Regions from separate parts of the Exiguobacterium sp. s26 genome, predicted to be linked through region 3. Evidence: riboswitches for the same ligand, from Rfam matches in the RefSeq annotation. Region 3 holds a riboswitch; each other region holds the start of a gene.

Region 1 (4,201 bases), on a different contig from region 3:
GAGCGCGAGCGCGTCGCCGAGGATGGCGATCATCATGATCGGTTTACGGCCATACAAATCTGCGAGCCGTCCGCCGACGACCGAACCGATGAGGGCCATGATCGGACCGGTCGCCATGATGACACCGACCTGGATATAACTGTCGAGCTTGTCGCTGTAATAGAGGACAAGGAACGGCGCGATCATGAACATCATGACGCCGGTGATCGTCTCCCCGAGGAAGCGGATCCAAATATTGCGGTCGAGTCGTTTGAGTGATTGAATCATTAGGTTCACCTGCTTTAATTATTGGAATGTAAAAAGGGACGCAGCATGCACAAAGGCATACGCGTCCCTACGATCTTAGACATGCCTCGGAAGGCGGGCGAACGTCACGGATTCAAATCACGGAGAGGCGCCTGCCGGTCAATATGGACTTGGACGTGCGAGCGTTGAATGACTGACATCGGTACCTCTCCTTTCTGCATTGGACTGTCTTCTCTTCAAGATTATGATATTTCTGTGAAATGTGTCAACCTAAATCGTCAATGTGTCATAACAATTCATTCAAGTTCTTGCGACTGAGCCGGTAGTCGATCAAGCGCGAGAACACGACTTGAATCATCGCCGTGACCGGCACGCTGATGAACATCCCGACGAGGCCGAACAGGCTGCCGCCGATGATGATCGACGTGATGACCCAGAACGGCGTGATGCCGACGCTGTCGCCGAGAATCTTCGGCCCGAGCCAGAGTCCGTCGAATTGTTGCAACAAGAAGATGAACAAGAGGACGATGAGCGCCGTGAACGGGTCATAGAAGTAGGTGATGATGAACGCCGGGATCATCCCGAGCAGCGGCCCGACGTACGGGATGAAGTTCAAGACACCGACGATGACGCCGAGGAGAAGCGCGTATGGCGCCCCGATAATCAACAGACCGGCGACGGCCAGCACCCCGATGATGAGGCAGTCGAGCGACTTCCCGATGATATAGCGTTTAAAGATGTAATCCATCTCTTGGAAGATGTCGATCGTCGTCTTGGCTGACGCGACCGGGAACATCGCATACAACAGCCGCTTGAACATGCGGGCAAAAATCTCTTTGTCTTTTAAAAGATAAATCGAGATGACGATCCCAATCAAGAAGTTAATGAGCGTCATCGTGAAGCTCGACACGTAGCTGACCGACGACAAGACGGCCGTCTCGACCCAGCCCGAGTAGCGCTCCTCGAACCGGCTGAAATCGATGGCCTGGGCGACTGTCGCGTTATACTCTTTCAAATACGTGTTCAACTGTGACAGATACCCGTCGATTTGCCGGATATAGGACGGGAGTTCCTCGATGAGCGAGGCGAGGCTCGAATAAATGCGTGGGAACAGCGTCACCGCAGATATGACGAGAATCCCGATAAAGATGATATAGACGATCAGCAAGCCTTGATATCGTTTTAGTTGAAACCGTTCTTCTATATAGGACAGGACGGTATTCAGGAGCAGCGCGATGGCGATTCCCATAATAATCGGCGTCAGCAACTGGAACGTATAATGCATCATCTGCGAAATCGTATCCGGTTCGCTGATGACTTTCCAGAGCACGAGCAGGATCAGGCCGATCACGCTCAACTTCCAAATCAATTGACGGTTTAATTCCAAAGGTCCATCCCCTCATGTTTTAAATTTTGTAGAATAACGTTCACTTTCACTATGAACGTTTTTTTATCGGGATTCAAGAGGACATGCTCATTTTCAAAAAAGGATTGACAAGATTGGTAACGTTTGGTTAACTAAGTGACATATTACAAAAAGACAAATCGCATATAAAACACTTTCTATCAAGAGAAGCGGAGGGACTGGCCCGATGAAGCTTCAGCAACAGATTGATTCAATACTGTGCTAATTCCAGCAAGGTGACCTTGAGAGATGGAAAGGTGGTTGTTTGAATACGTCCGTATCTCGACACCCCTTTCCGCGGAAAGGGGTGTTTTTTGCATAGGAGGACTATTCATGACTGACAGACGCTCACATCTACTTAAAACGTTACCACCTCAACATTTCGTCGGACTCGCGAACGAGGTGGCCGAACTCGAACAAGCCGGCCGCGACATCATCCGACTCGGACAAGGGACGCCTGACCTGCCTACGCCTGAGCCAATCTGTGACGCGCTTCAGACGGCGCTCCTCGACGCCTCGACCCATCAATACGGTCCGTTCCGCGGTCAGGCCCGCCTGAAGCAAGCAGTGGCGACGTTCTATTTGAATGAGTATGGAGTCGAACTTGATCCCGAGACAGAAGTAGCGATTCTCATCGGCTCAAAATCTGGTCTCATCACGTTGCCGCAATGCGTACTCGAACCTGGCGACGGAATTTTGCTACCGAATCCCGGCTATCCTGATTACATCTCGGGGGCACGCCTCGCCGGTGCCGTCGTCCGTGACCTCGTCCTCCGGGAAGAGAACGGCTTCTTGCCGGACTATGAGACGCTCGATACGCAAGATGCAAGACTCATGTATTTGAACTACCCGAGCAATCCGACCGGAGCCGTCGCCTCACCCGCTTTCTTTGACGATACCGTCCGTTTCGCCCGGGAGCGGGACTTGATGGTCGTCCACGATTTCGCATATGGCAGCATCGGATTCGATGGCCATGTCCCGCCTAGCTTTCTGCAGGCGGAAGGGGCGAAAAAAGTCGGCATCGAGGTATATACGATGTCGAAAGCGTTCAACATGTCCGGTTGGCGCGTCGCCTTTGCTGTCGGGAACGCGGACATCATCGAGGCGATCAACACGTATCAGGACCACGTCCACGTCAGCGTGTTCTCGGCCATCCAGGCGGCGGCTGTCGCTGCGCTCGAGGCGCCCCGTACCATTCGCGATGACTTGGCACGACTGTACGAGGCACGGCGTGATCGCCTGATCGACGGGTTGAACCGGGCCGGCTGGGCCGTCGAACCGCCGGAAGGCTCGTTCTTCGTCTGGGCGAAAGTGCCTGAGGGTGATGCCAAGTCGTTCTCGCGGAAACTGCTGCATGAAGCCGGTGTCGCCGTCACCCCGGGCTATTTCTTCGGTTCGGAAGGGAACGGATACGTCCGCTTCGGCCTCGTCTCACCGGAACCGAAGATTGACGAGGCCGTCGAACGAATCGAGCGGTTGTTTGCCGCCTATGAGGAGGTGCGCGCATGATTCGTCAGGCCGTCCTTGAATATGACCACGCCGATGACGCGCTCGACCGTCTTGATGACTTAGTCGACGGCCGCCGTGCCCACGTCCTGCACGGTCAGAAAGGGTATGACGTCGTCCGAGCCATCTTTCCGGCCATCGCGGACTATCCGGCAACAAGGTTCAGCGGGGAGTGCACGGACTCGGAAGTCAAACGGCTCAAACCGTTGGACGCCGACGTGTTAATCGCCGTCGGAGGTGGCAAGCTCGTCGATACGGCCAAACTCGTCGCCTATCAACGGAACGTCCCGCTCATCGTCGTCCCAACGCTCGCCTCGAACTGTGCGGCGTTCACACCGCTCAGCGTCGTCTATCAGGAGGACGGGAGCTACGACCGCTACGACATGTTCCGCGTCGTCATCGAACGGGTCATCGTTGACTCACGGGTCATCTCGCGCTCACCATATGAATACTTTCGGGCAGGTGTCATCGACACGGTCGCGAAGTTTTACGAGGCCCGTTATTTGAGTGGTGACAGCTCAGCTGACGCCGGCGTCAACACCGGACTCGTCTTGGCCGAGCAGTGCGGGCGTCTCGTCGAACTTGAATTGAGCGAGCACGCTTTTGAGTCGTATAGTGACGACGTCCGCTTCGCGGTCGATCACGTGCTCGCCATCGGCGGCGCCGTCGGTGGATTTGGTGACGCCGGGACACGCGTCGCCGTGGGCCATGCGGTCCATAATGCGCTCAGCCGCTTCGAGTCGACCCACTCATTCTTGCACGGAGACAAGGTCGGCTTCGGCCTGATCATCCAAGAGCGCTTGCGGCGCTCGGCCGATGCTCCGTATTTGGAAGCTTGGTTGAAACGGTTCGGTGCCCCGACGACGCTCGAGACGCTCGGGGTCGGATTTGAGCATATCCCGGTCCTCGTCGACTCCGTCATGACGGAGACCGAGCTGCAACAGTTGCCGGAACCGCTCGATAAAGACTTTTTGAAAATAATTTTTGAAAATTTACAATTATCTATTTACAATTAAAAGAATTAAAAGTAAGATGATAACAACT
Region 2 (4,201 bases), on a different contig from region 3:
TTTCAAATGGACTCCATTGAACGGAAAGGCGTCTACTTTACCTTTTCAGAAAGTATCGTCTTAATTATTTTTTTATTCTTTGATTTTGAGACAGCGCTGTTCGTCAATCAGATTGGACTACTCGTCTTCCAGTTCGTCAACTTGAAACCGCGCGTCGCGCTTCGACGGTTCCGTTTTACGTATCCGTGGAATGCCATCACGTCATTTTTGGAAATCGCCATCCCGGCCAGTGTCTACTTGGCACTTGGTGGTGTGACCGGTCTCGGATTCTATTCCCAAGACTCGTTCCTTCCGCTTGCCGGTTTGATTATTGCCATCATTTTGAACACGGTCGTCCAAAAGTATCAAGTCGGCTGGTGGTTCCGCGTCGACATCCCGGTCCGTGACTTTTTAAGCATCGCGTTTTACACGTATATCGTCAGTCTCGTCTTCATTTTGGCGGCCTCGCTCTTCCGAGAGACGAACTTGCTCGTCGTCAGCAGTATCGCCGCCGCACTCACGTTCTTTATTAAGCGACTCATCATTCAAAAAGGTCGACAAGACGCCTTCAAATCGTTGATTGAACAATATGATGAAGCAAAAGAAGCCGTATCGCTATCGCAAAGCGAGGCACAAGCCATCGAAGTGTTCCTCAGTCAATGTGAGCGACTCAACGAGTACGATGAAGGGTACGTCGAGTTCAAACTGTTTGATCGCACACTTTACTTTGATTTGAAGACGCGCCAGCCGATCGATCGCCATGTCGTCTTTGAATTACTCGATGCAACCTATCCGAACGAAGCCTCGGTCGAGTACGAGATGCGCTTCGAATGGGACGCCCCGCTGTCGAACGAATTTAATGAAGACTATCATAGCTTCATCTCGGTCCGTTCCGAGGAAATCGAAGGAATCCGCACGTGGATTGTGATGACGGGCGAGCACGTCTATGGCTATCCGCCCATCATTCAACGCGAGATTGTCAAACTGCTCAAGTCGTTCAATCGGACGATCAGTCGTTGTCATGAACGCGACCGCCTCTATACCGAGAGCCGGACGGACAGCTTGACGCTGCTTGCCAATGCGCGGGCTTTTTATGAATACGGGATTCAACAGATCTCGGACGGCTCGATGTATCCGATTTCCGTCGCGATGCTCGATATCGACTTCTTCAAAAAAATCAACGACACGCACGGACACCAAGTCGGAGACAGTGTACTCCAAGAGTTCGGCCGCCGCATCCGGCAAGTGCTCCGCACCGATGATTTCGCAGCCCGTTATGGCGGCGAGGAGTTCATCTTGCTGTTGAACCGGTGCGATGTCGAAGCAGCCGTCGAGATTGCCGAGCGCATCCGCCAACAAATCGAGACGAAACCGTTCCACGTCGACGGAATCGACATCTCCGTGACCGCCTCGATCGGGGTCGATACGATTCAAGCGTTCGGGGACAAACGTCTCGACGATACGATCCGCAACGCCGACCGGGCACTCTACGTCGGCGGGAAGTACGCCGGACGCAACCGCGTCGCCCATTATAATTTCTTGACGTCCTGACTCGCCCCCACGTTCACCACGTGGGGGTTTGCTATTGACAAGCAGATTTGAAACAGGTACGTTAGGGAACGTGTCTTATAACTAAATATCACAACTTTTTTATCAAGAGAGACTGAGGGACTGGCCCGATGACGTCTCGGCAGCGGGTAACCTGTGCCAAATCCAGCGAGCGGTCTGCTCGAAAGATGAAAAAAGTGTTTCTTGTCGAGAGAGCCTTTTTTCAGAAGGCTCTCTTTTTATTTTTATGAATGAGGTGAATCGATTGGAACAACCAACAGCTAACAAATGGGCGCTCTTGCCCTTACTCGTCTTCCTCGTCTTCTTTATCGGGGCAGGCATCTACTATGACGACTTTTATAAATTCCCCGCCTTGATCGCGGCCTTGATTGCCGTCATCGTCGCGGCGATGATGACGAAAGGGAGCGTCACCCAGACGGTCGAACGCGTCGCCCAAGGTGCCGGGAACCCGAGCATCCTCATCATGGTGTTCATCTTCTTGCTCGCCGGTGCGTTTTCAAGCGTCGCCGAAGCAATCGGTGCGATTGACGCGACCGTCAATGCGGCATTGACGTTACTACCGCCCTCGCTCCTATTGAGCGGCCTATTCGTCATCGCAGCCTTCATCTCGATGGCGATGGGTACGTCGACCGGGACGATCGCCGCACTGGCGCCGATCGCTCTCGGCATCCATGAGGAGAGCGGCGTCAATATCGCTATCGCGGCGGCAGCCGTCGTCGGGGGTGCCATGTTCGGGGATAACTTGTCGTTCATTTCAGACACGACGATCGCAGCCGTCCGCACCCAGCGGACGAACATGCGCGACAAGTTCCGGACCAACTTTTGGATCGTCTTGCCGGCAGCCGTCATCACAACGATTTTACTCGCTGCCCTATCGAGCGGAGAATCGACCATCGAGCCGGCGGCGTTTGAATGGTATAAGTTGATTCCGTATCTAGCGGTTATCGTGCTCGCTTTGACGGGAATGAACGTCATCCTTGTCTTGCTCGGCGGCATCGCCCTGACCGGCATCATCGGTCTATTGGATGGCAGTCTAGCCGTCACCACGTACGTCACCGCCATGGCGGACGGCATGATGGGCATGGCCGAGATTTCACTCCTGACATTGCTCATGGGTGGGCTCGTCGGACTCATCTCGCACAACGGCGGACTCACGTACTTGCGTGACGCGCTCACGTCCCGAATTAAAAGACGGGCCGGCGCGGAGTGGAGCATCGCCGGGCTCGTCAGTGCGACAAACGTCGCGACGGCGAACAACACGATTTCGATTCTCGTGGCTGGTCCGCTCGCCGCGAACATCGCCGACGATTATGACATCGAACGTAAAAAGTCTGCGAGTGTACTCGATATCTTCTCGTGTGGGGTCCAAGGTCTGTTGCCTTACGGGGCACAGCTTCTCATTGCGGCCGAACTGACGAACACAGCGTCGCCGGCGCTCGTGCCGTATATGTTCTATCCGTTCTTGTTGTTCATTTGCGGAGGATTGGCCATCGCCTTCAACTTCCCGCGTTTCAAAAAACGCGCTTAACGAAAACGACCTTGTGAAGCAGTCGCTTCACAAGGTCGTTTGTCGTTTCGCTTCAAGTTCACGTTTCAGCTGCTCGTTACGTTTTCTGAAGGCACGCCGTTTGAGCAGTTCTTCGAGTCCGCGGCTGATTACCCACAAAACGAACAGCAACAGGACGAGCATCGATAATCGGAACGGGCTTTGAATAAACTCTTCCCACTGGTCACCGATGACAGAGAAAATCAAGACGACGAGCAACTTCCCAAACCCGGCCGCCATAATGAACGTCCGGAGCGGCATTTGGATGAGGGCGAGTAAATACGTAATCAAACTGACCGGAATGAACGGGAGCGAGTAAAGAAACCCGAGCGAGACCGGACTCATATGATTGATGCGTTCGAGCCAATAGACGCCTTGTTTATGCCTCTCGAGCCATCGCGTCATCGGCTTTCGAAAGACGTAGCGAACAGCTGCAAACACAAGAATCGTCCCGAGCAAGCTTCCGACCCACGACAATAACGTCCCGAGCCAAAAACCGTACGTTGCTGCGTTCGCCGAGATGATGAGGACGAGCGGGAGAAATGGAAAGATGGCTTCCAGGAAAGGTGCCCCGAGTCCTGCCCAAGGTCCGCCCGGAAGTCCTTGTAGCCATTCAATCAAGTTTAAAATATATTGTTGGAGTGATGTCAGCATGTCAGTTTCCACCTTCAACTTTCGTTATTCCCTTTTTACCCGATTTCGCTCAGGAAGACGCATCCCCCTGCCCACCGCCGTAAAAAATTAAAAAGTATTTGCGAAATTCCGCTGTGATATCTATCATATAATATGGACTTGTGGTTGCAGGCAAGTCCGTTCGTCGAACGACACAACCCAACGTTCGTTTTCCTGCAAAAAACTGAACACAGGGGAGTAACACACATGGAAACAAAACCAATGCGGGTCTTGCTGTACTATAAGTACGTCAATATCGAAGACCCAGAAACGCTCACACAAGAGCACCTCAAGTATTGCAAGGACCTCGGTATCAAAGGACGCATCTTGATTTCTTCCGAAGGAATCAACGGGACGTGCTCTGGGACTTGGGAACAGACCGAGCAGTACATGAACGACTTGAAAGCGAACCCGCTATTCAGCGACATCGAGTTC
Region 3 (4,201 bases):
GCAGTAGATATGCTCGGGGGCGACATGCCCGTCCAAGACCGGCTGCACGAAGAAGTCCATCCCGCCGCTGACGACGTCAAACTTCCAGCCATGGGCCCGAACTTCTTCTAAAAATGCCGGGAACCCTTGGCGGAGCGTGATGCGCTCCAACAAATAATCACGGTAGGCCGGGGCATCTGCGCTCGGCAATAGTTGAAACAGTTGACCGACACCGGAGCGAATCGAAATCCGTTGCTCGAGGACCGCATCTTTCAACTCGACCCAAGCCGGCGGGGCGAACGCCTTCATCAACGCGATAATATTGTCTTCCGCCGTGATCGTCCCGTCGAAGTCGCAGAGGATATGGACCGTCATCGTGACGCCCACGCCTTCAACGCGGTATCGAGCTCGTCCGTCTGTCCTTCGGTTTGGCCGAGAACGTGAGCGATCGCTTGTCGGAAAGCACGAGCCCCGGCGGCTGCGCCGTCCGGGTGTCCGTGAATGCCACCGCCGGCGTTGATGACGACATCCGTCCCGAAATCACGAATGATATCGGCGACGAGTCCTGGATGAATCCCGGCTGACGGGACCGGTAAAATCGGTTTCGACCAATGCGGTTCGGCGCTCTGGTCACGAATCGTGAACGCCTCGTCACGCGGTGTCGCGAGGGAGCCGTACGGAGACGGGAAGAGCGTTAAATCGGCCCCGGCGAGGCGTGGGAGTTTACCGAGTAAGAGCGAATGACTGATTGATCCGGTCAAGGCGCCGGCAAAGGCCGGATGTGCCAAGATGGGGACGCGTATGTCTGAATCGTTCGCAAGTTCGCGCAGTGCGTCGAGACCGTACGTATAGACGTTGAACAGGAGCGCTGTCGCACCTGCCTCGATGAGACGGAGCGCCTGGTCACGTAGACCGAACACGGGGCCGCTCAGCGTGATGGCGTAGAGGACACGTTTCCCGGTCGCCTCGAAGTGGGCTTGAATGACGTCCGCTCCGATCCGGGCCCGTTCGAGCGATGGGGTGAGCGGGTTGTCGTATAAAATCTCGTCGTCTTTGACGATATCGATGCCTCCGGCGAACTGATCGCGGAGTTGCTGCTCGAGAAACGCGAGGTCACGGCCGATGACACCTTTGAAGATGCTCATGACGAGCGGGCGATCATGAACACCGAGTAACTCGCGAATTCCAGTGACCCCGAACTTGGCGCCTTTGAAATGAGGGGCGAGCGTCTCGGGCAACGTCAAATCGATTAACCGAATCGAATCGTCGAGGGACAGTTTCCCGAACGTCGTCGTCAAGATGGATGAAAAGTCAGGGCTGACATTATGTAACGGGTAGCGGATTGTGAAGCGGCTCGTCGTATCCGTATGTATGGTCGACACGACCTCACCGCGATACGCCTGTAACTGCTCTTGCTCTAAGTGAGGCAGCTCCGTCCAAGTACCGACCGTCAGCTCGAGGGCGATTTTGTCGGCGACGGTCGCGACCGCGTCCGTTCGTTTGATTTCATATGTGGCAGTGATACTCATATGGTTCCTCCTTCCAGGCAAACAAAAAATGACCCCATGCCGAGGCAAGAGGTCATCATAAAAAATGAACTCTTATCTCTCAGCTTTCGCTGCAAGAATTAGCACCGTGCCATCTCTGGTCGGTTGCTGCGACATCATCGGGCTCGTCCCTCCGTCTGCTCTTGATAAGAATGTGATTTGAAGTTGTGAAATTTAATTGAATTTTTGCACAGAATCATCATGTCGTCAATTCCTTTTTTTCCAAAAAAAATATTTTGGGAAGTTGTTTCCATATATGCACAAAAAAAGACGGAGTTGCGTCGAGAAAATGACGTTGACAATCGTGACGTCGAGTCCGTAATATTCATCACATAAGTTCACCGAATCGAATAACACACTCTTATCGCGAGTTGGCAGAGGGAATTGGCCCGATGACGCCGCAGCAACCGACCACTAGGCACGGTGCTACATCCACCAGACGAATGTCTGACAGATGAGAGGAACAACCATTTTGGCTGTGCCTCTTTCTCGCGGAGAAAGGGGCTTTTTTTGTGGGCAACGTACAGGAAGGGGAAAACATCATGTCATATCAACCATTTACAGAACAGACCGTCGTCGAGCACGTCCGTCAATTAGGATACTTGCAAGAAGGAATCGCCGAGTGCGAGGAGATCGGGGACGGCAACTTGAATCTCGTGTTTCGGATTCGCCAAGGCGAACAGCGCCTGATCGTCAAACAAGCGCTCCCATACGCCAAAGTCGTCGGTGAGAGCTGGCCGCTCACGCTCGAGCGGGCATGGATTGAACAGTTGGCACTCCGTGAGTTTGCGACTGTCGCGCCTCGGTTCGTCCCGGCTGTCCTTGGCAGCGACCGGACACTCGCTTACACGATTATAGAAGATCTATCTGATTATGAGATTGTCCGCACCGGCTATTTGAACGGGGAGAGCTACCCGGAACTCGCCCGTCATGTCGGTGAATTTTTGGGCGAGACGCTGTTTGCGACGTCGGATTACGCAGCTGGACCGATCGCGAAGAAGCGGATTGAACGTGACTATTACAACCCGGAACTGTGTGACATCACCGAGAAGCTCATCTTCACCGATCCGTTCAAAGACGCGGAGTCGAACAACATCGAGACGGCGCTGCGAGCAGATGTCGAACGCCTTTGGCAAGACCAGGCGCTCAAGGTCGAGGTGACGAAATTGAAAGTCGGGTTTGTCACGAAACATGAGGCACTCCTGCATGGAGACTTACATACGGGCAGCATCTTCGCGACTCAACAAGAGACGAAAATCATCGATCCAGAGTTCGCATTTTACGGACCGTTCGGCTTCGACCTCGGCCAAATCATCGCCCATTTGACGCTGTCGACGTTCCATGACCCGCTCAAACGCTTCGAGCGTTTCACGGACGTCTTGACGGTGTGGGAGACGTTCGAGAAGACGTTTCGGGCTAATTTTGAGCGCGCCGTCGAGCCATTCAATACGGATGGTTTCGTCGACGAGTTGTTGCGGACGGTCTTCAGCGACACGATTGGCTACGCCGGTTGCGAACTCATTCGCCGTGCCGTCGGACTGGCCGGTGTCGCCGATCTCGAGACATTGCCGGAAGCGACGCGGCTCGAACGAAAACGTGACGCGCTCGCCCTCGGGACAGCGCTCATTAAAGAACGCCACAGCGTCGAATCGATTGACGACTTGGTGACACTCCTGTCGGGGGTGCGCGTATGACGGTCCAAAACATCCGTTTCCATTCACAGACAGACGAACTCATCGTATTGGACCAGACGTTGTTGCCGCATGAAGAGCGTTACGTGACAATCGAGACGCTTGAACAGGCCGAACATGCCATCGAGACGCTCCAAGTCCGCGGCGCACCGGCCATCGCTTACTTCGGGGCGTTCGTCCTCGCCAAAGAAGCGGGACGGTTAGTCGATGACCCGGACTTCACGCGTCGGCTCGACCTCGTCGGACGCCGCTTGATTGCGACCCGGCCGACAGCGGTCAATCTGCAAAACGTGATTGAATCGCTCCTTGATTTAAATGTCGGGGATGATTTTGAGGCGATTGCCGAGGAAATCAAACGCCGCGCCATCGCTTTGTACGACCGGGACGTCGATACGTACCGGGCCATCGGCGAGCATGCACTGACGGTGTTGCCGGCCGGGGGGAACGTGTTAACGATTTGCAACGCCGGTGCCATCGCGACATCGCGTTACGGTACGGCGCTCGCACCGTTTTACGTCGGAAAAGAACGAGGTGTATCCTTCAACGTCTTCGCCTGTGAGACGCGACCGCTCCTGCAAGGGGCACGCCTCACTGTCTGGGAGCTCGATCGGGCCGATATCGACGTGACGCTCATCACGGACAATATGGCGGCTTGGACGATTCAGTCGAAACGAGTCGACGCCATCATCGTCGGAGCCGACCGCATCACACGGACGGGGCACGTCGCCAATAAAATCGGCACGTTGCAACTCGCCGTCCTCGCCAAACATTACGGCATTCCGTTCTATGTCGCGGCGCCGCATTCGACGTTCGATTTGACGGCGGACGACACGATTGAGATCGAGGAGCGGAACCCGTCAGAAGTGACACATATCGGCGGTCAACCGACGGCACCCGTCGGCATCACCGTCTTCAATCCGGCGTTCGACGTCACCACGCCCGACCTCATCACCGGACTCATCACCGAGGCGGGTGTGTTCGAGC

What was found. Region 3 has a riboswitch for S-adenosylmethionine ahead of mtnK (S-methyl-5-thioribose kinase). Riboswitches for the same ligand answer to the same signal wherever they lie in the genome.
Region 1: it holds a riboswitch for S-adenosylmethionine, as region 3 does, so the genes downstream of both, KNP82_RS06460 (aminotransferase class I/II-fold pyridoxal phosphate-dependent enzyme) here and mtnK (S-methyl-5-thioribose kinase) in region 3, are expected to answer to the same signal.
Region 2: it holds a riboswitch for S-adenosylmethionine, as region 3 does, so the genes downstream of both, KNP82_RS09350 (Na+/H+ antiporter NhaC family protein) here and mtnK (S-methyl-5-thioribose kinase) in region 3, are expected to answer to the same signal.

The regions. Positions count from the first base shown of each region.
Region 1 is NZ_JACSLS010000003.1:325,189-329,389, forward strand. It holds gene KNP82_RS06450 (MDR family MFS transporter) at 1-267, opposite strand, end outside; gene KNP82_RS06455 (AI-2E family transporter) at 533-1,633, opposite strand; SAM riboswitch class I at 1,807-1,907, shown strand; gene KNP82_RS06460 (aminotransferase class I/II-fold pyridoxal phosphate-dependent enzyme) at 1,985-3,160, shown strand; gene KNP82_RS06465 (iron-containing alcohol dehydrogenase family protein) at 3,157-4,173, shown strand.
Region 2 is NZ_JACSLS010000005.1:43,946-48,146, forward strand. It holds gene KNP82_RS09345 (GGDEF domain-containing protein) at 1-1,530, shown strand, start outside; SAM riboswitch class I at 1,627-1,722, shown strand; gene KNP82_RS09350 (Na+/H+ antiporter NhaC family protein) at 1,775-3,076, shown strand; gene KNP82_RS09355 (TVP38/TMEM64 family protein) at 3,104-3,748, opposite strand; gene trhO (oxygen-dependent tRNA uridine(34) hydroxylase TrhO) at 3,974-4,201, shown strand, end outside.
Region 3 is NZ_JACSLS010000004.1:208,304-212,504, reverse strand. It holds gene KNP82_RS08155 (2-hydroxy-3-keto-5-methylthiopentenyl-1-phosphate phosphatase) at 1-354, opposite strand, end outside; gene KNP82_RS08150 (2,3-diketo-5-methylthiopentyl-1-phosphate enolase) at 351-1,508, opposite strand; SAM riboswitch class I at 1,578-1,679, opposite strand; SAM riboswitch class I at 1,885-1,987, shown strand; gene mtnK (S-methyl-5-thioribose kinase) at 2,069-3,220, shown strand; gene mtnA (S-methyl-5-thioribose-1-phosphate isomerase) at 3,217-4,201, shown strand, end outside.